Regions from separate parts of the Roseibium alexandrii DFL-11 genome, predicted to be linked through region 2. Evidence: predicted binding sites of a transcription regulator. Region 2 holds the regulator's gene; each other region holds the start of a gene.
The links. Region 2 encodes LexA, which represses DNA repair genes until DNA is damaged. Its sites were predicted from a motif close to TGTTCNNNNTGTGTTCNG; they were not measured.
Positions count from the first base shown of each region.

Region 1 (7,086 bases), 130 kb from region 2:
TCGTTTACGTGTGATTCTGGTGTCCGGCAGGGCATCGCCAAGTGCCGAGCGGCAGGCAATTGCGCATGCGGTCGCATGGCAAGAGCGCCGCGTTGCCGTAACGGTCGGATCTGAAGAAGATGTCGGTGGATTTGATATTGAAAACGCGGGTGTATCCGGTCAAATGGACTGTATCGATGAGAGCACGAACACTACGTCGCTTCTGCTAGTTACCCAAAAACACAAGATGCTGAGGCATCACGACGTGAGCGCTCCCGTTGCGCGCGGCTTTTTTCTTGATGGCCGTTATCCTCATGCGACTGCGACAGTCACCGAAAAGAAAACCGGTACGGTTTATGCCGTTGATTCCTGGGTCAATGCCAATGGCAAACGTCCGGATATCATGCCAATCGATCATTGGTTGGCCGAGGGTGACCGCTGGTTCCTGAGCACATAAAAAAACGCCTGCCGGTGGGAGGAGGATCCGGCAAGCGCTTTTTGAGGTCTGCGGAAACCCGCAGAGGATCACGGTCATTGGCTGGGAGGAGGATGCCTTTGACCGCGAAACTGAATTACTTGATGGCGGCGCGGGCGTAGCGCGCGATGTCCGCGCGGGCAATGCCCAGGTCGTCCAGCTCACGGTTGGACAGGTTGGACAGTTCGTCGTAGGTCCGGCGGTAGCTTTTCCAGTTGTTGAATTTGCGTACAACGTTATCGATCATGGCTCTGGCCTTTTTTATCTAATGGCCATGACACCGCGGATCGGCGACTGGCCCGTTCATCTCGTTACAGCGGGGAAATAGGTGTTTTGTGCGCTGCGAGGTAGAGGGGCAAACGCGAAGCTGATATGCAAAAAATGCAAGTTAATAAAGAGTTAACGCCTCAGTCTGACGTTCAGCGCATGGGAGTGCTGAACACTGCAGCACGGCTAGTTGCGGAGCAGGCTTGAGCGAGCGGCTATGGGCACCAGGAATGAGGTCCGAGCCGTACAGAAAAAAGCGAGATCTCAGGCGGCTCTCCCCAACAAGATAATCCCTAAAATGCGGAAGGCCACGTCTACTGAACGCAGAAGCCAGCGGATGCACAAACGCACACGACCAATCGGTGGCTGAGCTTCGGCGTCTGAAGTTTGGGGAGTTGAATGCGTTTGGGAAAACCGGACGCTAGACAAACAAACACCCGCCAGTGGGAGGAGGTACTGGCGGGCGTTGTTTCGACGTGACAGGGCTGGGAGGAGGATGCCCTGCGTGTCACACGTCCGTTGGCTGGGAGGAGGAGTGCCTCGGGACGCGATCTCTAAATTTTCAATCAGCCCTGAAGGCTGCGGCGGGCAACAAACTTTATGTCGCCCCGGCTGATGCCGAGATCCTGCAGCTCGCGGCTGGACAGGCTGGAAAGTTCGTCAACCGCACGGCGGTAGGATTTCCAGTTGTTGTATTTGCGTACAACGGTATCGAACATTTTGTTTTTCCTTATTGGCAGAGGTGTCGTTTCCAACCCGCTGCGTCGTTGTTGAAACCATATATATTTCACCAGCCAAATTTAAAGAAGTGCCGCATCTGCATGCCTGACATGCGTTTTGTGCATTGCAAAAAATATAATCAAACTAATCGATTTAATATATCGGAATAAAAAGTAAAAACAAATACTTGGAATTATATGTTGCGGAGCAATGCAGCTCCGCATTTCAGGTTGCCATTTTATTCAGCAGCATCAGTCGCCCGGTGTGGCCTGCGGTGTAATAATTCTGCAAGAAACTGGCCTGTGTAGCTCTCTTTGACAGACGCCACATCTTCCGGCCGGCCGGCCGCAACGATCGTACCGCCGCCATCGCCGCCTTCTGGTCCAAGGTCAATGATCCAGTCTGCTGTCTTGATGACTTCCAGATTGTGTTCGATCACCAGAACGGTGTTCCCCTGATCGACCAGTTCGTGAAGCACATCCAGGAGTTTGGCAACGTCATGGAAGTGCAGTCCGGTGGTCGGTTCATCAAGGATATAGAGTGTTCTGCCCGTGGATCGTTTCGACAATTCCTTGGCAAGCTTCACCCGCTGCGCTTCACCGCCTGAGAGCGTTGTGGCCTGTTGGCCCACCTTGATGTAGCCCAACCCGACGCGCGCCAGAGTTTCCATCTTGTCGCGCACGGCTGGGACGGCGGAGAAGAAGCTGGCGGCCTCTTCAACTGTCATATCGAGGACATCGGCAATGGATTTGCCCTTGAATTCCACTTCCAGTGTTTCCCGATTGTAGCGTTTCCCTTTGCAGACGTCACACGTGACGTAAACGTCCGGCAGGAAGTGCATTTCAATCTTGATGACACCATCGCCCTGACAGGCCTCGCATCGGCCGCCCTTGACGTTGAACGAGAAACGGCCAGGCTGATAACCACGGGCCTTGGCCTCCGGCATGCTGGCAAACCATTCACGGATCGGTGTGAAAGCGCCGGTGTAAGTTGCCGGGTTCGAGCGCGGTGTCCTGCCAATCGGCGACTGGTCGATATCGATTACCTTGTCCAGAACTTCAAGGCCCTCGATGCGGTCATGTGGTGCCGGATTGTCGCGCGCGCCATTCAAACGGCGGGCGGCTGACTTATAGAGTGTGTCAATCAGGAACGTGGATTTGCCGCCACCGGATACACCGGTGACACATGTAAACGTGCTGAGCGGCACGTCGACATCGACATCTTTCAAGTTGTTGCCACGCGCGCCTTTTACGGAAATCTTGCGTTTCTTGTTGATCTTGCGCCGTTCTGCAGGCAGCGGGATCATCTTTGCGCCGGACAGATACTGGCCAGTCAGCGAGTTGCCATTGGTCATGACTTCTTGCGGCGTGCCCTTCGCAACGACCTGGCCGCCATGAACCCCAGCGCCGGGGCCGACATCAACCACATAGTCGGCGGTCAACACGGCATCCTCGTCATGCTCGACTACAATGACCGTATTGCCAAGATCCCTGAGGTGGCGAAGCGTCTCCAGCAAACGAGCGTTGTCGCGCTGATGGAGCCCGATGGAGGGTTCATCGAGAACATAAAGAACACCGGTCAGGCCGGAGCCGATCTGCGAGGCGAGACGAATGCGCTGACTTTCGCCACCGGACAAAGTGCCGGAGGACCGGGCCATTGAGAGGTACTCAAGGCCGACATCGTTGAGGAATTTCAGCCGTTCGCGGATCTCTTTTAAGATACGCCCGGCGATCTCGGTCTGCTTGTCGTTGAGTTTTTCAGGGAGAGCATCGAACCAGAGTGCGGCGTCACGGATCGACAGCTCCGTGATGTGGCCGATGTGCCGGTCTGCGATCTTGACAGCCAGGGCTTCAGGTTTCAGACGGAAACCCTGACAGGACGGACAGGCGTGATCCGATTGAAAGCGGGCCAGTTCTTCGCGCACCCAGGCCGATTCGGTCTCGCGCCAGCGCCGTTCGATATTGCCGATGACGCCCTCGAACGGTTTTTCGGTGCGGTAGCTCCGCACGCCGTCGTCATAGACGAACTCGATTGCCGTTTTCCCAGTGCCGTGCAAGACGGCCTCTTGAACCTCGGCGGTCAGGTCTTTCCAAGGCGTTGCCATTGACACATTAAAGTGGCTGCAAAGGGCCTCGAGCGTCTGGGTGTAATACGGCGATGTTGTTCCGGTCTTCGCCCAGGGCAGAACCGCGCCTTCCCGCAAAGACAAGGTGTGATCCGGAACAACGAGATCTTCTTCAAAGGCAAGCGTTGTGCCAAGGCCGTCGCAGGTGGGGCAGGCACCAAACGGGTTGTTGAAAGAAAAAAGGCGCGGTTCAATTTCCGAAATCGTGAAGCCGGAAACCGGGCATGCGAATTTCTCGGAGAAGATCATCCGCTTCGGATCACCGTTTTCTACCGTTTCGCCCGCAAACTCGGCAATGGCAATGCCGTCGGCAAGTTTCAGCGCAGTTTCAAGGGAATCAGCCAAACGGCCCGCGATATCATCGCGCACGACAATCCGATCCACGACCACGTCGATGTCGTGCTTGAATTTCTTGTCGAGGGCCGGGGCTTCGGAAATCTCGTAGAAGGTTCCGTCAATCTTGACCCGCTGGAAACCTTTTTTCATCAGCTCCGCAAGTTCCTTGCGGTATTCCCCCTTGCGGCCGCGAACCATTGGCGCGAGCAGATAGAGGCGGCTGCCTTCGTCCAGATCCATGATCCGGTCCACCATCTGGCTGACGGTCTGGCTCTCGATCGGCAGCCCGGTCGCCGGTGAGTAGGGTATCCCGACGCGTGCGAACAGGAGGCGCATGTAGTCGTAGATCTCTGTGACCGTACCGACCGTGGAGCGCGGATTGCGGGAGGTTGTCTTCTGCTCAATGGAGATCGCAGGGGAAAGACCATCAATCTGGTCGACATCCGGCTTTTGCATCATTTCCAGGAACTGGCGGGCATAAGCGCTCAGGCTTTCCACATAACGCCTCTGGCCTTCCGCATAGATTGTATCGAAGGCAAGGGAAGACTTCCCCGAGCCCGACAATCCGGTCATCACGATCAACTTGTTTCGCGGCAGATCGAGATCGACGTTTTTCAGATTGTGTTCACGAGCACCGCGGACGCTGAGCACCTTGGTCGGGTCGTTCTTCCAGCTGTCGGTGTCAGGGGCCTTCGGCGTCGTCATATTACGTGTCTTTCTGGTCTTTTGCAGGCCGCCCAGTCTGGGCTCAAGAATGAATTCGGTCCGGCTAAACGGGCAGGGCGGGCCACTCGGACCCGATATAGCAGTTTCCAGTTGGGCTTCTAGATGGGCAGCGACGGAAAATGCTGTTCAAGGTCACCAGGAAGCCGAAAAGGTTCTGCGAAAATTGCGCCCAAGATACAAAGATGATAGGAACAAAACAAGTACATATATCCTAATCGCGCACCATTTTGAGGACTGAGACCTGTTGGAGATAGGTCGTGGGGTTTCGATGCTGCCTACGCAGGTGCAGTGATGCGGCGCATTCGAGACCCGGTAAGTGCTCAACATTGTGGAAAATGGGGGGCATGCGGAAAAAGTGGCGGCGATGATGCGAGGAGATCGTTAGGGTGTGGCCCAATAAAGCTGCGCCTCTTCAGGGCATCAGGCCGTGCTGCTGCCAAAAAAGCTGGGCCGGAAGCAAAAAGACAAACAGGAGCTGAGTATGGCGGGAAGTGTCAACAAAGTCATTTTGGTTGGGAACCTTGGAGCGGACCCGGAAATCCGGCGTACACAGGATGGCCGGCCGATTGCCAACCTGCGCATCGCCACGTCGGAATCTTGGCGTGACCGCAGTTCCGGAGAGCGCCGCGAGAAAACCGAATGGCACCGTGTGGTCATCTTCAATGAAGGCCTTTGCAAGGTGGCGGAGAACTACCTCCGCAAAGGCTCCAAGGTCTACCTGGAAGGCCAGCTGCAGACCCGTAAATGGCAGGACCAGTCCGGGCAGGACCGGTATTCGACCGAAGTCGTGCTGCAAGGGTTCAACTCCAATCTGACGATGCTTGACGGCCGCGGTGAAGGCGGCGGTCAGCCCGGCGGACTTCCGGATTACGGCAATGACCAGGGCGGCGGCGGATTTGGCGGCGGGTCCTCCGGTGGTGGTGGCGGTAGCTTCGGCGGCGGCGGCGGCGGTTACGGCGGCGGATCTTCGGGCGGCGGATTCGGTGGCCCGTCCGGCGGCGGTGGCTCCGGCCCGATGGATGATGAAATCCCGTTTTAAGTCTTTAAAATTCCCGTCTGGCGTGTGCCGGTGTGCTGGCACGCCAGGCGGAGACATGCAAATACGTCACACTGACGTGATTTGGAAACCTGCACCGTACCTACGCACTTAACCTTACGTACCGGCTTGGTGTAGTATTCTTTCACAAAATGACACGAATTGCGGTCCACGCCGGATGCCCGAGAGGGGCGGCTGAAAGACCGTGCGGGTGATCGAGGACTGCTCATATTCTAACAGCAGCCCCGGATGACCAACGAGGCAGGAACAATGACCAGGGTCTTGGGCGCTCCTGGTTTGTGTTGGACAATTTGAAATACAGGTTTTGACAATGCGAACGAGCATGATGGCACACGGCAAACCGGCCTCCGGCTACAAACTGTCTTTTGGACAAACAATTGGCGCCGGCCTCAAGGCAGGCTTGATGGCAAGCGTTCTGGCAACAGGTTTCACCGCGCTGCCGGTTGCTGATGCCGAAGCCCAGGGCTTTTTTCAGCGCCTTTTCAACCCTGAAGCCCAGCAACGCCAGCGTGAGCGGGAACTTCAGGAGCAGCGCCGCAAGAAAGCGACCAAGGTCCGTGTGTCGGCCCCGCGGTACCTGACCTACAAGCCAGACACCTTCAAAACCGTCTCGCTTGCGCCCCTGTCGGAAAAGAAAACCGCGGAAGTCACGCCGTCCACGGCCGACGGCAGCCCAGCGTCCATCAATGATGCAGATATCAGCACGTCCGCACCTGTTGTCTTGACACCCTTTGATGAAGCCCGCCCGGCATTGAAAGACATCAAGCTGACGGTGTTGCCGGAAGTTGGCGATGCGCTGATCGCGTTTTACCGGGAATATCCTGATTTTCTTTGGGTCAAAGATGGCAAGCCTACAGCCAAGGCTGCGCAAATGCGCCGTGCTCTGCGAAACGCTGCCGCTTATGGTTTGAACCCGGCCGATTATGTCGTGGCCTTGCCGGCAACCGCTTCGCTGGAAGGGGATGACCTTGATGCGGCGGTCATGCAGTTTGAAATGGAGCTGAGTGCAGCCGCGCTAACCTACGTCCTCGATGCGACCCGAGGCCGGATCGATCCGAACCGGATTTCGCAGTATCACGATCTGCCAAGGCATGATGTTGATCTTGTTGGCGCGCTGGAAGAGTTCACGGCATCTGACAATGTCGCGACCGCGCTGGAAGCCCATCAGCCGCAGAGTGATCACTTCAAGAAATTGTCGGCGGAGCTGGCTCGTCTCAAGGCCGAAGATGAAGAATCCGACCAGATCGTGATCGCGCCTGGCACGTTCCTCAAGGCGGGCAAGTCCAGCCCGGAAATGAAGAATATCGTTGCTGCAATTTCCAAACATGGCTCCGAGACGCTGAAAACGGACCATGAGGCGACGCTTGCAGCCTATGACGGCTCAGATCTTTACACGCCTGA
Region 1 is NZ_CM011002.1:1,359,887-1,366,972, reverse strand. It holds gene SADFL11_RS06395 (hypothetical protein) at 1-436, shown strand, start outside; gene SADFL11_RS06390 (DUF1127 domain-containing protein) at 552-701, opposite strand; gene SADFL11_RS06385 (DUF1127 domain-containing protein) at 1,288-1,440, opposite strand; gene uvrA (excinuclease ABC subunit UvrA) at 1,680-4,607, opposite strand; gene SADFL11_RS06375 (single-stranded DNA-binding protein) at 5,110-5,667, shown strand; gene SADFL11_RS06370 (L,D-transpeptidase family protein) at 5,996-7,086, shown strand, end outside.
Region 1: uvrA (excinuclease ABC subunit UvrA) is a predicted target of LexA. The motif match lies at 4,816-4,833, and genes of this name have one in related genera.

Region 2 (7,086 bases):
AGTCGATGTTCGGATAAAGCTTCTTCTCGACGAAATACGGATCGTTCAGGGCGATCTTTTCCAGTTCCATCGCAATGTCGAGGAGCGGATCGTCCTTGATGCCGAGTTCGCCGAGAACCTCGTGGCAGGTCTTCTGCATGATCTTGGCGCGCGGATCGTAGTTCTTGTAGACCCGGTGACCGAAGCCCATGAGACGGAACGGATCGTTCTTGTCTTTCGCGCGGGCAACAAACTCCGGAATGCGGTCAACAGAACCGATTTCGGAAAGCATGTTCAGCGCCGCTTCGTTGGCGCCGCCGTGTGCCGGGCCCCAGAGACAGGCAATGCCTGCTGCAATACATGCGAACGGGTTCGCACCGGAAGAACCGGCAAGACGCACGGTGGATGTGGAGGCGTTCTGCTCGTGATCGGCGTGCAAGATGAAGATACGATCCATGGCGCGCGCCAGAACCGGGTTTACCTTGTACTCTTCACACGGAACAGCAAAGCACATGTGCAGGAAGTTCGCTGCGTAGCCGAGATCGTTGCGCGGATAAACGAACGGCTGACCGACGTGGTACTTGTAGGCCATCGCAGCCATGGTCGGCAGTTTCGCGATCATGCGCAGGGATGCGACCATCCGCTGATGCGGATCGGAAATGTCGGTGCTGTCATGATAGAATGCTGACAGGGCGCCGACGGTGCCGCAGAGGATCGCCATCGGGTGGGCGTCGCGGCGGAAACCGGAATAGAACCGGTTCATCTGTTCGTGGATCATCGTATGATAGGTCACACGGGTGACGAAATCGTCTTTCTGCGTCTTGGTCGGCAGCTCGCCATAGAGCAGCAGATAGCAGGATTCCAGGAAGTCACCATGGTCGGCGAGCTGTTCGATCGGATACCCGCGATACAGCAGCGTGCCTTCGTCACCATCGATGTAGGTGATTTTGGATTCGCACGATGCGGTTGAGGTAAAGCCCGGGTCGTAGGTGAACATGCCCGTGTCCTTGTAAAGGGACGAGATGTTCACAACCGACGGTCCGATGGATCCGTCAAGGACGTCGAAATCGTGGTCGTTGCCACCGACGTTGAGCTTGGCGTTGTTGTCGGCCATTCAGAAAACCCCCTATTTGTTACCCTTGCACTGCCGAGCCACGGGCCTTGGATGCAAGACCCAAATGAGGCGGCCAGACTGTGCTGGAGGAATGGTCGCGTCTTGCCTAGCCCATTTGCCGCACTGCCGCAAGCAGCAGCGTATAACGCTTTGGTCAAAGACCTACATGTTGCGGTTTGCTTATGTTCCGGCGCACTGCAGCAATATGCGCCGGAACAATGGTCAATGCTGTGTCAGGCAGCCTGATCGGCAATCCGGGCCAGGGATTCGTCCCGGCCGAGCGCAATCAGAACGTCATAAATGCCAGGGGAAGTGCCCCGGCCGGTCAACGCAGCGCGCAGTGGCTGGGCGACTTTGCCGAGTTTCACATCCTTGTCTTCCGCATAGGCTTTGACAGCCGCCTCCAGCGGTTCCGCTTGCCAGTCAGCAACGCCAGAAAGCACGCCGTTCAGATCGCCCAGAACCGCCCGGGCGTCATCTGTGAGGATCTTGATCGCCTTCTCGTCATTTTCGAGAGGACGCTGGCGCCAAAGGTAGGACGCGCTGTCGGTCAGTTCGACAAGTGTCTTTGCGCGTTCCTTCAGGCCGGGAAGGGCCGTCAGAGCCGTCTGGGCATTGGCCGCGTCCGACATCCATTCCAAGACCGCCGCCCCATCGCCCGCATGGGCTAGATAGACCTTCCAATGCTCAAGCAGCTCAGCGTCGTCGGTTGCGCGCATGTAATGGCCATTGAGATTTTCCAGCTTCTTGAAATCGAAGCGCGCTGCCGACTGACCAACGGCATCCATGCCGAACCATTTGACCATGTCCTCAAGCGACATGATCTCTTCATCGCCATGGCTCCAGCCGAGGCGGGCGAGGTAGTTGCGCATGGCTTGCGGCAGATAGCCGAGGGCCCGGTAGGCTTCGGCGCCCGTCGCGCCATGGCGCTTGGAAAGTTTGGCACCGTCCGGTCCGTGGATCAGCGGAATATGCGCCATTTTCGGCACGTCCCAGCCGTTGGCATCAAAAATCAACGTCTGCCGGGCCGCGTTGGTAAGATGGTCGACGCCGCGGATGATATGCGTGATGCCCATGTCGTGATCGTCGACAACCACGGCCAGCATGTATGTCGGCGTGCCGTCGGAGCGCAGGAGGACAAAGTCATCAAGATCCTTGTTCGGGATCACCACACGGCCTTGAACCATGTCGTCCACGACAGTTTCACCGTCTTGCGGGGCTTTCAGCCGGATCACCGGATCAATGCCTTCGGGCGCTTCGGACGCATCCTTGTCGCGCCAGGTGCCGTCATAACGTGGCGGCCTGCCTTCTGCGCGCGCCTTTTCGCGCATCGCATCCACTTCTTCCGGCGTGGAATAACAGCGGTAGGCCGTGCCGTTTTCCAGCATCTGGTCAACAACTTCCTCGTGGCGTGCCACGCGGGAGAACTGGGAGATCGGTTCGCCGTCCCAATCAAGGCCCAGCCACGAAAGACCATCCATCAGCGCATCGACCGCTTCTTGTGTGGAGCGGGCCCGGTCTGTGTCTTCGATGCGCAGCAGCATCTTGCCGCCGTGATGCTTGGCGAACAGCCAGTTGAAGAGTGCGGTGCGGGCACCGCCAATATGAAGAAATCCGGTCGGGGATGGGGCGAAACGCGTGACGATATCTTGTGCCATGGTGCTTTTTGAAAGTCTCTGTCAGAATGAGGCGCGGATCTGCGCCTGACGGATAGTGGCGCGGTCTTAGCATAGGCAAGCCTGAGGCAAAATAGGCTTTGCTGCGATCGTCAAACCCGGCAGAAGGAGCGCGGGTGGTACGGGAGGTGAAACCAGACGCCGATGATGACAACCGGGGTGTCCCCGGCGCTCCCGTTAGTGACCTTTCAGTTTTATCGTCAAACATGGATAACAGCCGCAGGCCCACCGACGCATCGCCCTGGATCGCGTTTCTGAGAGCCCGGAGAGAACGCAAAGACCGGCCAATTGATCAGCGCGCCGGTTGGGCGGGAACGGCGGACGATTGGGAGCAGTTTTGGCAAAAGCAGGGTCTTCTGTGGACCGGATTTTCCTTCAGCGCCGGTATTTTTCTCTACAGCTTGTTGCCTGACGAGCCGAGTTGGCCGGTTCTTGGCGTGCTATTCGTTTTATCAGCTGGTTTCGCGGGCTCCCATGCCATCCGAATGGGCCTGCCGCGAATTTTGATCCTTTTGCTCGCCCTTTTGGCAGGGCTCAGCACTGCAACACTCCGAACAGCTGCAGTGGACGCGCCCCGGCTGGCGGAGCCGATGACAGTTCTGTTGCGCGGTGAAGTCTTGAAGGTGCAGGAAACCCGGTCCGGCAAGCGCGTTGTGGTCCGCCTCAGTGAAGTTGATGCCAGAGCCAATACCGACGCGCGGTTTGCAAACCGGGTCCGGTTGCGCATTCCGGCAGATGCGGGCATTGCACCCGGCGACTGGATCAAAGTCCGGGCCCGCTTGTTTCCGCCCATGGGCCCTGTGGTGCCGGGCGGATATGACTTTTCCTTCCGCGCCTATTTTGACGGCATTGGCGCAAGCGGCTTCAGTTACGGAGCTCCTGAGATCGTCCAGGGACCTGCGCCATCTCAGGTCCTTCTGCTCGTTCGCCATGTTAATGGGCTCCGCCAGCACCTGGCGGCGCGGATTTCGGCGCTTTTGCCGGAAGGCCCGGAAACTGCTCTTGCGGTAGCACTCTTGGTGGGGGACCGCGGCGGTATAGATGAAAAGACCGAAGAGAGCCTTCGGGCTGCGGGCCTTGCGCATATACTGGCGATTTCTGGCCTGCATATGGCGCTCTTTGCAGGCGGTGCTTATGCTGTGTGTCTTGGCACCTTGGCACTCATCCCGGGCCTTGCGCTGCGCTGGCCAATCCATAAGGTCTCAGCGGTTCTCGCCCTCGTCGCGGCAGCTTTTTATCTTCTGCTGTCCGGGGCATCGGTCGCTACCCAAAGATCCTTCATTATGATCGCGCTGGTCTTTTTGGGGATCATGACCGGACGCCGGGGATTGACGCTGCGATCGGTCGCAATCGCCGGCCTGTTTTTACTTCTGCTCGCGCCGGAACGCCTGTTTTATCCAGGTTTTCAGATGTCGTTTGCGGCCGTGATCGCACTGGTCGCCGTTTATGATCTGTGGCGGTCGCATCAAAAGAGACGCAGGATTTTCATCCCATCAGCAAACGGGCCCTTTTGGTTCTTGTCCGGTGCACTAAAATGGGCCACCGGTTTGTTCGTGACGGCACTCGTCGCCGGGATCGCAACCGGCATTGTCGGTGCGTACCATTTTTCCCGGATCGCGCCCTTCGGACTGGTTGGTAACATGCTGGGAATGCCGGTTTTTTCGATCATCGTAATGCCAATGGGCGTGGTCGCACTGGTCCTGATGCCGTTCGGTTTGGCGGCAATCCCACTCAAGATCATGAGCGCCGGTCTGGCGGTGCTGATTCGGATAGCCGAGTTCACAGAACAAATTGCGCCTGACTTTGGCCGGATGGGCAGTTTGACCGGCCTGTCTGCCGCTGTTTTGTTGGCAGGCTTTTTGGGTTTGCTGCTCGCTCCAGGCCGCTTCCGGATGATCTGTTTGGGTCTTGCGTCTATCGGAATTGCGCTTGCGATAATATCGCGCCCGCCAGATATTTACATTCCGGCAACCGGGCCTCAATTGGCCGCGCGGGATTTTGAGGGAAGTTTACAGATGTCCAGCGCGAGAAGTTCTTTTTCCGTAGAGACTTGGTTCGAAAGGGAAGGAGTGTCAGCTGAAGCGATTAAATCGCGCAAGATGAAAGATGATCAGCGCTCTTGTGACCCTTCAGGCTGTGTTGTCCGGGCGTTTGCAGCGCGGGGAGTAGTTGGTGTTGAGCACGTGCCGATCCACATCGCGCTGCCCAAAACCCGGGACGCCTTTTTTTATGACTGTCAAAAGGCCGATATGATCGTGACCGATATGGTCGCGCCAGAAGTATGCCGCGCAGCCGAAGTGTTCGACCGGGAAATCAGAAAGGCGCGCGGCGCTGTCTCCATCTGGCTGGAACAAGTCTGTCGAACAGGCTCCCCAACGAAGGGCCCGCTGGTCAAAAAGGGGGCGAGAATAGAAGCTGCGGTTCAAAGAAGAAGTGAGGCGCTAGCCCAAGTAATGCATCCGCAAACTACACCGGCACCGGCTAAAACTGCCAACGCAGTCGTTTGCCAAACCCAAATACAATCAGTCGAGTACGCAAAACCAGCGCCTCCGCGGCCGTGGCACAAGCAAGGAACGGTCACGCGCGCCAGCTTGCGCGCATCAGCTGATTAAACCACTCGGGACTACTTACAAAACCGAAGCAGCGGGCAACTCTTGAAGATGCCTGCCAGTATAGACGCCTCAGTACCGGCGGAATAGAGAAACAAGTTTACCTTGCACACGGACACGGCCCGGTCCGAAAATACGGGTCTCGTAGGCCGGATTGGCGGCCTCAAGCGCGATCGATGGGCCTTTCTTGCGCAGCCGCTTGAGCGTTGCTTCCTCGTCGTCCACAAGGGCCACGACGATGTCGCCGCTATCGGCGCTTTCCGTCCGGCGGATCAGGACGGTGTCCCCGTCCAAAATGCCAGCCTCGATCATCGAATCTCCGCGCACTTCCAGAGCGTAATGTTCCCCTTTGCCGAGAAGTTCTGGCGGGACGCTGATGGAGTGGCTGTGGGTCTGGATCGCCTCGATCGGAACACCGGCCGCAATCCGTCCCATGACCGGGATTTCCGTCGATGCTGCAACAGGTTCCGGCGCGGGTGCTGGAGCCGGTGCCGGTTTGCCGAGAGATCCTTCGATCACTTCTGGAGAGAAGCTGCCTCTTGGACGCGGCGCACCCAGACCCGGCGCGATCGAATCCGGCAAGCGGACAACTTCCATGGCGCGGGCTCTGTTGGGAAGCCGGCGTATGAAGCCACGTTCTTCCAGGGCTGTGATCAGCCGGTGGATGCCGGATTTGGAGCGGAGGTCCAAAGCATCTTTCATTTCATCGAAAGACGGCGGGACGCCGGTTTCCTTCAGTCTTTCGTGAATGAACATGAGCAGTTCGTACTGCTTACGCGTCAGCATACTGCGGTTCCTCGCCCTGAGTTTGGTTTTGTCTGAGAATCGCTCAGTACAAATCAAGAACATGCTACCTGTTCTCATTGTGTTCTGCAAGGGTAAACGTTCTCTTACTGTTCTGCTGTAGCTGTTAGAATTAAACGGCACGGGCAGCGGTTTGTCTGGCCGTAAATAAATGGCAGCAGAGTTCAAAGTGCGGTTTGTTTTCAAAAGGTTGAGTGATCATCGACTGCGGACCGTAGGGTCCGCAATATCGGCCAATGCAAATTAAACGTGGAACGTATTGAAAACAAATAGAGAATTTTCCTCGATGTTAGATGCTTCCGGTCCAGGAGTGTTCGACTGCGGACCTATTGCGGACCCTTTTTGTTTCGGTGTTTGATCGCCCGTGCAAAGTACGGGAGGTCATATCGGTCCACATTTCGAATGTAATCTTTGAATTCTTTGTTGGTCATGCGCCCGCTGTCCACAAATGCCTTTTTCTCTCGTTCGATGAATTCAGCAAATATCAACATCGCCAGTCCGATGGTTTCACCTTCTTTTTGCATTTCCTTCGCCTCCATGAACGCAAGCGCTTCTGGGGCGTGCTGTTCCAGGATCTCGATGAGGATCCGTTCGCCAGTTAGCTTCATGGTCATTATTCGGAAATCATCGATGGCAGTTTCAATCAATTCGGACTGTTGTCGCTGTAATGCCTCTCCAAAGAGAAAGTAATCTATCTTTTCTCCAGCTCCGGCACAGGCCTGCAACAAAAACTCAAGCGGAATCGAGTTTCTTGCTTTCCATGATGAAACAGTCTTGTTCGATGCCTCAAAGTATTAATGTAAGCCCAAATCTGTTTTGAGTTTTAGAGCCAATTATACTCTATCGATTGGTCTGGAAAGACTATCGTTCTGAAACGGCGAACAATCTATACTTGGATTAAGCT
Region 2 is NZ_CM011002.1:1,489,264-1,496,349, reverse strand. It holds gene gltA (citrate synthase) at 1-1,093, opposite strand, end outside; gene gltX (glutamate--tRNA ligase) at 1,327-2,751, opposite strand; gene SADFL11_RS06965 (ComEC/Rec2 family competence protein) at 2,886-5,381, shown strand; gene lexA (transcriptional repressor LexA) at 5,451-6,164, opposite strand; gene SADFL11_RS06955 (hypothetical protein) at 6,509-6,907, opposite strand.

Region 3 (7,086 bases), 410 kb from region 2:
AGTCGCTCGCCCTGAAAAGTGTCTGTTCGCGGTCTTCCCAGTCTTCCGGGACCTGGCCCTTGGGCGGCGGGAGCGTGCCTTCATACACAAGACCCTTGGCCCGCAGACCATCGAGCATGTGATCAATCTTTGACCCGTTGCTGTCACTACGCTCATGGAGAGATCGTTCGGAGAAAAAGACCTCGTGCTCAACACCAAGTGCGGCGAGATCCGAGCGGATCAATTCCAGCATGGCTGAGATGGCACGTTCCTTGACCTTCGGGAGCCAGTCGGCTTCGTCCTGATCGCGCAGATCACTGCCGAATTCGTCTTTCAGCGCCACGCCAACCGGGACGAGGTAATCTCCGGGATATAGGCCTGCCGGAATCTCGCCGATGTCTTCGCCGAGTGCCTCGCGATAACGCAGAAAGGCGCTGCGGGCGAGCGTGTCGATCTGAGAGCCTGCATCGTTGATGTAGTACTCCTTGACCACTTCATTGCCGGCAAATTCCAGCAAATTTGCAAGCGCATCGCCAACCACTGCACCGCGAATATGTCCGACATGCATTGGGCCGGTCGGATTCGCGGAGACATACTCGACATTCACCTTGGAAGGGTCAGCGGTCTTCGTACCGCCATAACCAAGGCCTTCCGCAAGAATGCGCCCGAGTATCTTCTGCCAGACACTTTGGGCGACCCGTAGATTGATAAACCCGGGACCTGCGACCGTGGTTTCCGTGATTTCCGGGTCTTTCGAGAGTTCGACAACCAGACGCTCTGCCAGATCACGCGGCTTCATGCCGAGCGGCTTTGCAAGAACCATTGCAGCGTTGGTTGCAAAGTCGCCATGAGCCGGATCCCGAGGTGCCTCGACGACAACGCGGGACAGATCTGGCGCATTGCCGTCCGGTCCTTCTAATTCAAGCGCTTCGAGACATTTTTTCACGCGTCGCGTGAACTCGGCAAAGATGTTCATTCAGGCACCGGTCAGGGTTGATACTTCAAACACAACGGCCCCGCACGCGCCAACGGGAAAGCCTCTGGCGCGGCGGGGATCCGATTTTGACCTTGCGCCTACCCCAAATCCGGTGTGTCGTCAAACAGTCTGCGGTGTTCTTCGATCGCATAACGATCTGTCATGCCAGCAATATAGTCGCATACACGCCGCGCTTTGCTGGTATCGTCAAGGCTATCCAAGCCCCTGTCCCAAGGGGCCGGCATCAGGTTCGGCTCGGCAAGAAGGCGCGCAAACAGATCTCTGACGACACGGGCAACAAGGCGGCGGACAGACAAAACATCTTCATGGCGGTAAACACGCGCAAACAAGAAACGTTTCACTTCCTTTTCGGCCGCGATCATGGATGGTGAAAACCCGACCAGGCATTTTCCGGCAGTACGCACATCCTCCACGTTTTGCGGATCTAACTCGCTGATATTGAGGACGCCTTCCTGTATAACATCTTCCACCATCCGGGTGATACTGCGGCGGACGATCTCGTGGATCCGCCGTGTTTCTTCAAGGCCCGGATACTTGTGGTCCACTTCGGCAAGGATATCAGCCAGAAAGGGAACTTCCCGCATGTCGTCGATTGCGAACAGACCAGCCCGAAGTCCATCGTCAAGATCATGCGCGTCGTAGGCGATGTCATCTGCAATCGCTGCCGCCTGAGCCTCACCACTCGGCCAGGTTCCGAGCATGAGATCCTGCTGTCTTTGGTACTCCCGGATCGCAAAGGGCAACTCACCGTCTTTGAACTTGCCGAGCGGTGCGCCGGCATCATCGACCAGTGGGCCATTGTGCTTCACGAGCCCTTCCAGGGTCTCCCAGGCGAGATTCAGGCCATCGAACTCCGCATATCGATGCTCCAGATGCGTAACGACCCGCAGGGACTGGGCATTGTGATCAAAGCCGCCATACGGAGCCATGCATTCATGCATGACATCCTCGCCTTCATGGCCGAAAGGCGTGTGTCCAAGATCGTGTGCAAGTGCAAGACACTCTGCGAGATCCTCATCCAGCCTAAGTGCACGGGCGAGCGAGCGGGCGATTTGCGAAACCTCAATCGTGTGCGTCAAACGCGTGCGGAAGTGATCTCCCTCATGATACACAAACACCTGTGTCTTGTGCTTGAGGCGCCGGAAGGCCGAAGAATGGATGATCCGGTCCCGATCCCGCTGAAAAGGGGTCCGGGTCGGGCTTTCAGGCTCCGGAAAAAGACGACCTCGGCTTTTGAAAGGGTTTTGAGCATAGACTGCAAGGGATTGCGCCCCATACCCGATGTCTGCCTGGATTTTCTTCCAATTGTCGTTCACTGCCCGTCCCCTTGAATAACGCACCGGTACTGGCCCAGTTATTGACGCTTGCGCTTCGAGATCTTAACTATCGGGTTAAGTCAATTTTGTCGCGCTATCATTGGCGCCGACACAGCGAGTCCGTAGAAGATGACCGAAACGCTTGAAAATCGAGTAACAGTCAGTGATCGCGCTGCCAAGCGCATTGCCAAGATTTTGTCGGGAGAGGCTTCCGGCAGCATGCTGCGCGTCAGCGTGGAAGGCGGCGGATGCTCGGGCCTGCAATACAAATACGATGTGGTCGGCGCACAAGAAGACGATGATCTGGTTATCGAGAAACTCGGCGCGACAGTGCTGATCGATTCCATCTCTTTGCAATATATGGGCGGATCAGAGATCGACTTCGTCGACGATCTGATCGGTCAGGCCTTCCAGATTAACAATCCGCACGCGGTTGCCGGTTGCGGCTGCGGCACAAGCTTTACGATCTAAAGGCCTGCCTGAACCAAGCTTTTGGCTCAAAGACCGATCTGGTTGAATGCTAATGGCTGGGCATATTTTCAGAACGTGGGCGACAAACAATCTCCTTCGCATATGATGCGGCGCAGAGAGCGGCGGAGACTAGCAATGAAAATTGCCACCTGGAACATTAACGGCGTCAAGGCACGGCTGGAAACAGTGCAGGAATGGCTGAAAGAAGCCTCGCCCGATGTTGCGTGTTTTCAGGAGATCAAGTCGGTCGACGAAAACTTTCCCCGCCAGCCATTTGAAGATCTCGGCTACAACGTGGAAACCCATGGGCAAAAAGGCTTCAATGGCGTCGCCATCCTCTCAAAAACACCACTGGAAGACGTTGAACGGCGACTTCCAGGAAACGACGACGACGAACAGGCGCGTTATATCGAAGCAACGGTGACGCACGGAGACGGCGTTGTCCGCTTTGGCTGCCTGTATCTGCCCAACGGCAACCCGCTTGGGACCGAAAAATTTCCTTACAAACTCGGCTGGATGGACCGATTGCTGGTTCATGCTGAAAAACGGCTTGCGGAAGAAGTGCCCTTCATTCTCCTGGGCGACTACAATGTCATCCCGGATCCGGTCGATGCGAAGAATCCGGAAAACTGGACGGACGATGCCCTGTTTCAGCCCGAAAGCCGTCAGAAATTCCGCGCGCTTACGCATCTTGGCATGACCGAAGCCATCCGCGCCTGCACCGAAGCTCCAGAAACATTCACCTTCTGGGACTATCAGGCCGGAGCCTGGCAGAAAAACAACGGTATCCGCATTGATCACATTTTGATGTCACCGCAAGCGAACGACAAAATGCTCGGCTGCGGAATCGACAAACATGTTCGCGGCTGGGAAAAGCCGTCCGACCATGTTCCCGTGTGGGTTACACTCGCAGCCTGAACACCGATGCCCCCCGCGCCTTTGTATCCACTGCATTGAAGACATTGGCTGGTCTATGCCGTTTGCGATCCTTCGCCGGCATGCTATGTTTTCAGTAATGGGATAAAGGACCAAGGCCACTGGCCCGCACCGGCGAAAAGCGGGTATTTCTCCTGGCGCAGCTTCAAGCTGCGCTCCCCAAATCTCTTTGCCGCGTTGACTGCGACGCTCTTGTCGAGCGGATCCTTATACGTTTCAACTGAAGCTCAAGCCCAAGACACGGCCAAACCGAACGTGCCCTGCACGTGCCGATATCAGGGTGAGGACTACAGCATCGGCGACTCCATCTGCTTGTCCAGCGGCTCAAGCCCGAAAATGGCGACATGTTCGATGGTTCTGAACAACACGTCCTGGAAGATGAGCAACGCTCCCTGCCCGCAAGCTCTGGAGATTCCTGAGGTATCGCGCATTCAACAGGCGTCACCGGACGATTTGGCGGATACACCGATCCTTTGATTGATCGTGATTGGTCGCCGCCTGCAGAAAACATGCGTTTTTATCTTCATAACGACAGCGCTGTGTGTCTGGTGGGTTTCACGCGGTCAAAGCCGCATTGCGCAAATTACTGCGTTGGAACCTGCTGAGCCGTCAGCATATCCGGACGGTTGTTTTCAATCCATGTTTCAGCCAACGACCGTGCTTGTGCACGAACCGGTTCCGGCGCGACTGCAAAATACTGTTCATGCAGGTTGTTGATCCAGGTTGTATCCTGGCCGGTGGCTTGTTTACGGGCAACAGTCAACCACATCAAAGCACGAGCTTTTTTCTTGTCTGAAGATCCAAGAGAGTAAAGCGTTTCGCCGAGCTTGGCCTGAGCACCGACATGGCCTTTGAGCGCAGCCAGATTATACCAGCGCACCGCCATCCGGCTGTTGGTCTCCCGGTACATTTCACCAAGATGAAACTGGGCAGCTGCATCGCCATAATAAGATGCTGCGTGGGTGAAGATCCTGCGGGCTTGTCCTTCATCTTTGATGACGGTGCCGTCAATGCCGTTCAGGTAATAGGAGCCAAGTGCTACGAAGGCGCTGGAAACAAACGGTGCGTCCGGCGAATCCGGGCTGTCATTGCCATGATCCCGGACGATCTGGCTATAGTATTGAAAGGCCTTGTAGTCGTCTTCCTGAACACCGTCGCCCTTGGCGTACATATCACCAAGCTTCCAGGCAGCCATGGTCTGCCCGTTTTCTGCCGCGTATTTCAAAGACGAGATCGCTGCTGTTTTATCGCCGGAATAATACTGGCGGGCACCAGTGCGCAGAGCTTCATTGGGCGACATGGTCGACGGATTGATCGGTCCGGGCGCCGCCGGCTGGCCGTCAAACGCCTGGGACGGCACTGTTGCCATCATCAAGGCGAGCGCGCCGATGATGGCCCCACCGACGCTTAAGTGCTGACGATGTGTCTTCTTGCTGTACATCCCGTTCACACTATTCTCCCGCGAACGATATTCATCGTCACGGGCACATATCCCATTCATCTGTTACACCAAGCTGATGCTTGAATGTTTGACACCTCACCATGCGTCTTGAAACGATTGCGCGATGTCCCAAATGTGAGCGATCAATCTGGCCTTAGTTGGGCTGCTCGCCCTGCCCCAGCAAAACCGCCGTAACGCATTGAACCATCGCGCAACCTGGCATCCGTATTCGTGCCGAGCGCTGCGTGTTGATCCACTCGTGTACCGCAATCATGGCCGAACATGGGCATCAAGCGGTTCCATAAAGGCACCGCAATACTTTGCCGCCAAGTGTTGCTGAATAGGCACAATTTGCCGCCCCTCCTCAAACCCAATCGAAACACACGCAGGTTGACGATCGGTTTCCATATCTTCAAAACGGCTCCAGCAATGCCAATTAGCGTCAACGCTGGGGAAAACGGGGGCTTCAGGCCAATTTCCTTGGCTGTTCTATGTTTGTACTTCAAACTGACGCATGATTCGGTGTAGGACCAGCGAATTCACATGCGCGGTCAGCACAGCAATAGAAAAACCAGGTACCCATCGGGCGATACGCAATGAGCGGAAAAGACGATCTTTTTGCAGGCAATGCAGCTGTTTCCAATCCAGTAGGGTCGGAACCAGCACCAGCACCCAAGCCTGCGCCAACGCCTGTTGCGGATCTCTCTGAGGCGCGAAAGAAGTCACAAGCTGCTGCCGAGTACAGCGACTATTCAGCTGCCGATATTGAAGTCCTGGAAGGCTTGGAGCCCGTTCGCAGACGTCCGGGTATGTATATTGGCGGCACGGACGAAAAGGCCCTCCACCACCTTTTTGCAGAAGTCATCGACAACTCAATGGATGAGGCTGTTGCGGGACACGCCACCTGGATCGATGTCTCTCTTGGTGCAGATGGCTATTTGAACATCACGGACAACGGCCGCGGCATCCCGGTCGATCCGCATCCGAAGTTCAAAGACAAGTCGGCTCTGGAAGTCATCATGACGACCCTGCACGCCGGCGGAAAATTTGACAGCAAAGTCTATGAAACGTCCGGCGGATTGCACGGCGTTGGCGTGTCTGTCGTTAATGCCCTGTCGGACGAACTGGTTGTGGAGGTGGCCCGAAGCCGCAAGCTCTATCGTCAGATCTTTCGTCGCGGTCATCCCCAAGGACCGTTGGAGCATATTGGCGACACGCAAAACCGCCGCGGCACAATGGTCCGCTTCAAACCGGACGAGATGATTTTCGGCAAGGGTGCGAAATTCCAGCCGGCACGCTTGCTCAAGATGGCGCGCTCGAAAGCCTATCTTTTTGGCGGCGTGGAAATCCGTTGGCACTGCGCTCCGGAGTTGCTTTCAGAAAAGGACGAAACCCCGGCGGAGGCTGTATTCCACTTCCCCGGCGGCTTGCGGGACTTTCTGAAAGAGCGCCTCGGCAAGGAACGGCCGGTTGTCGATGAGGTTTTTTCCGGCCGGACCGACAAGACCGGCAAACACGGGGCGGTCGAATGGGCCGTCAGCTGGTTCGCAGGGGATGGTTTCATTAACTCCTACTGCAACACGGTTCCTACCCCGGAAGGCGGAACCCACGAAGCGGGCTTCCGTTATGCCCTGCTGCGCGGTCTGAAAGCCTACGGCGAGCTGGTCAACAACAAGAAAGCTTCGATCATTACCGGCGATGATGTCATGACATCTGCTGGCGGGATGCTATCGGTCTTCATCCGGGAACCCGAGTTTGTCGGCCAGACCAAAGACAAACTGGCGACCAACGAAGCGACACGTGTTGCCGAGACGGCCGTTCGCGATGCCTTTGATCACTGGCTGACCGCCTCGCCCAATCAAGCCAACAAACTTCTGGAATGGGTAATCGACCGTGCCGAGGAACGCCTTCGGCGCCGCCAGGAAAAAGACGTTGCCCGCAAGACG
Region 3 is NZ_CM011002.1:1,083,459-1,090,544, reverse strand. It holds gene argS (arginine--tRNA ligase) at 1-955, opposite strand, end outside; gene SADFL11_RS05090 (deoxyguanosinetriphosphate triphosphohydrolase) at 1,054-2,292, opposite strand; gene SADFL11_RS05085 (HesB/IscA family protein) at 2,422-2,763, shown strand; gene xth (exodeoxyribonuclease III) at 2,899-3,681, shown strand; gene SADFL11_RS25205 (hypothetical protein) at 3,987-4,130, opposite strand; gene SADFL11_RS05075 (tetratricopeptide repeat protein) at 4,283-5,140, opposite strand; gene parE (DNA topoisomerase IV subunit B) at 5,737-7,086, shown strand, end outside.
Region 3: parE (DNA topoisomerase IV subunit B) is a predicted target of LexA. The motif match lies at 5,626-5,643, and genes of this name have one in related genera.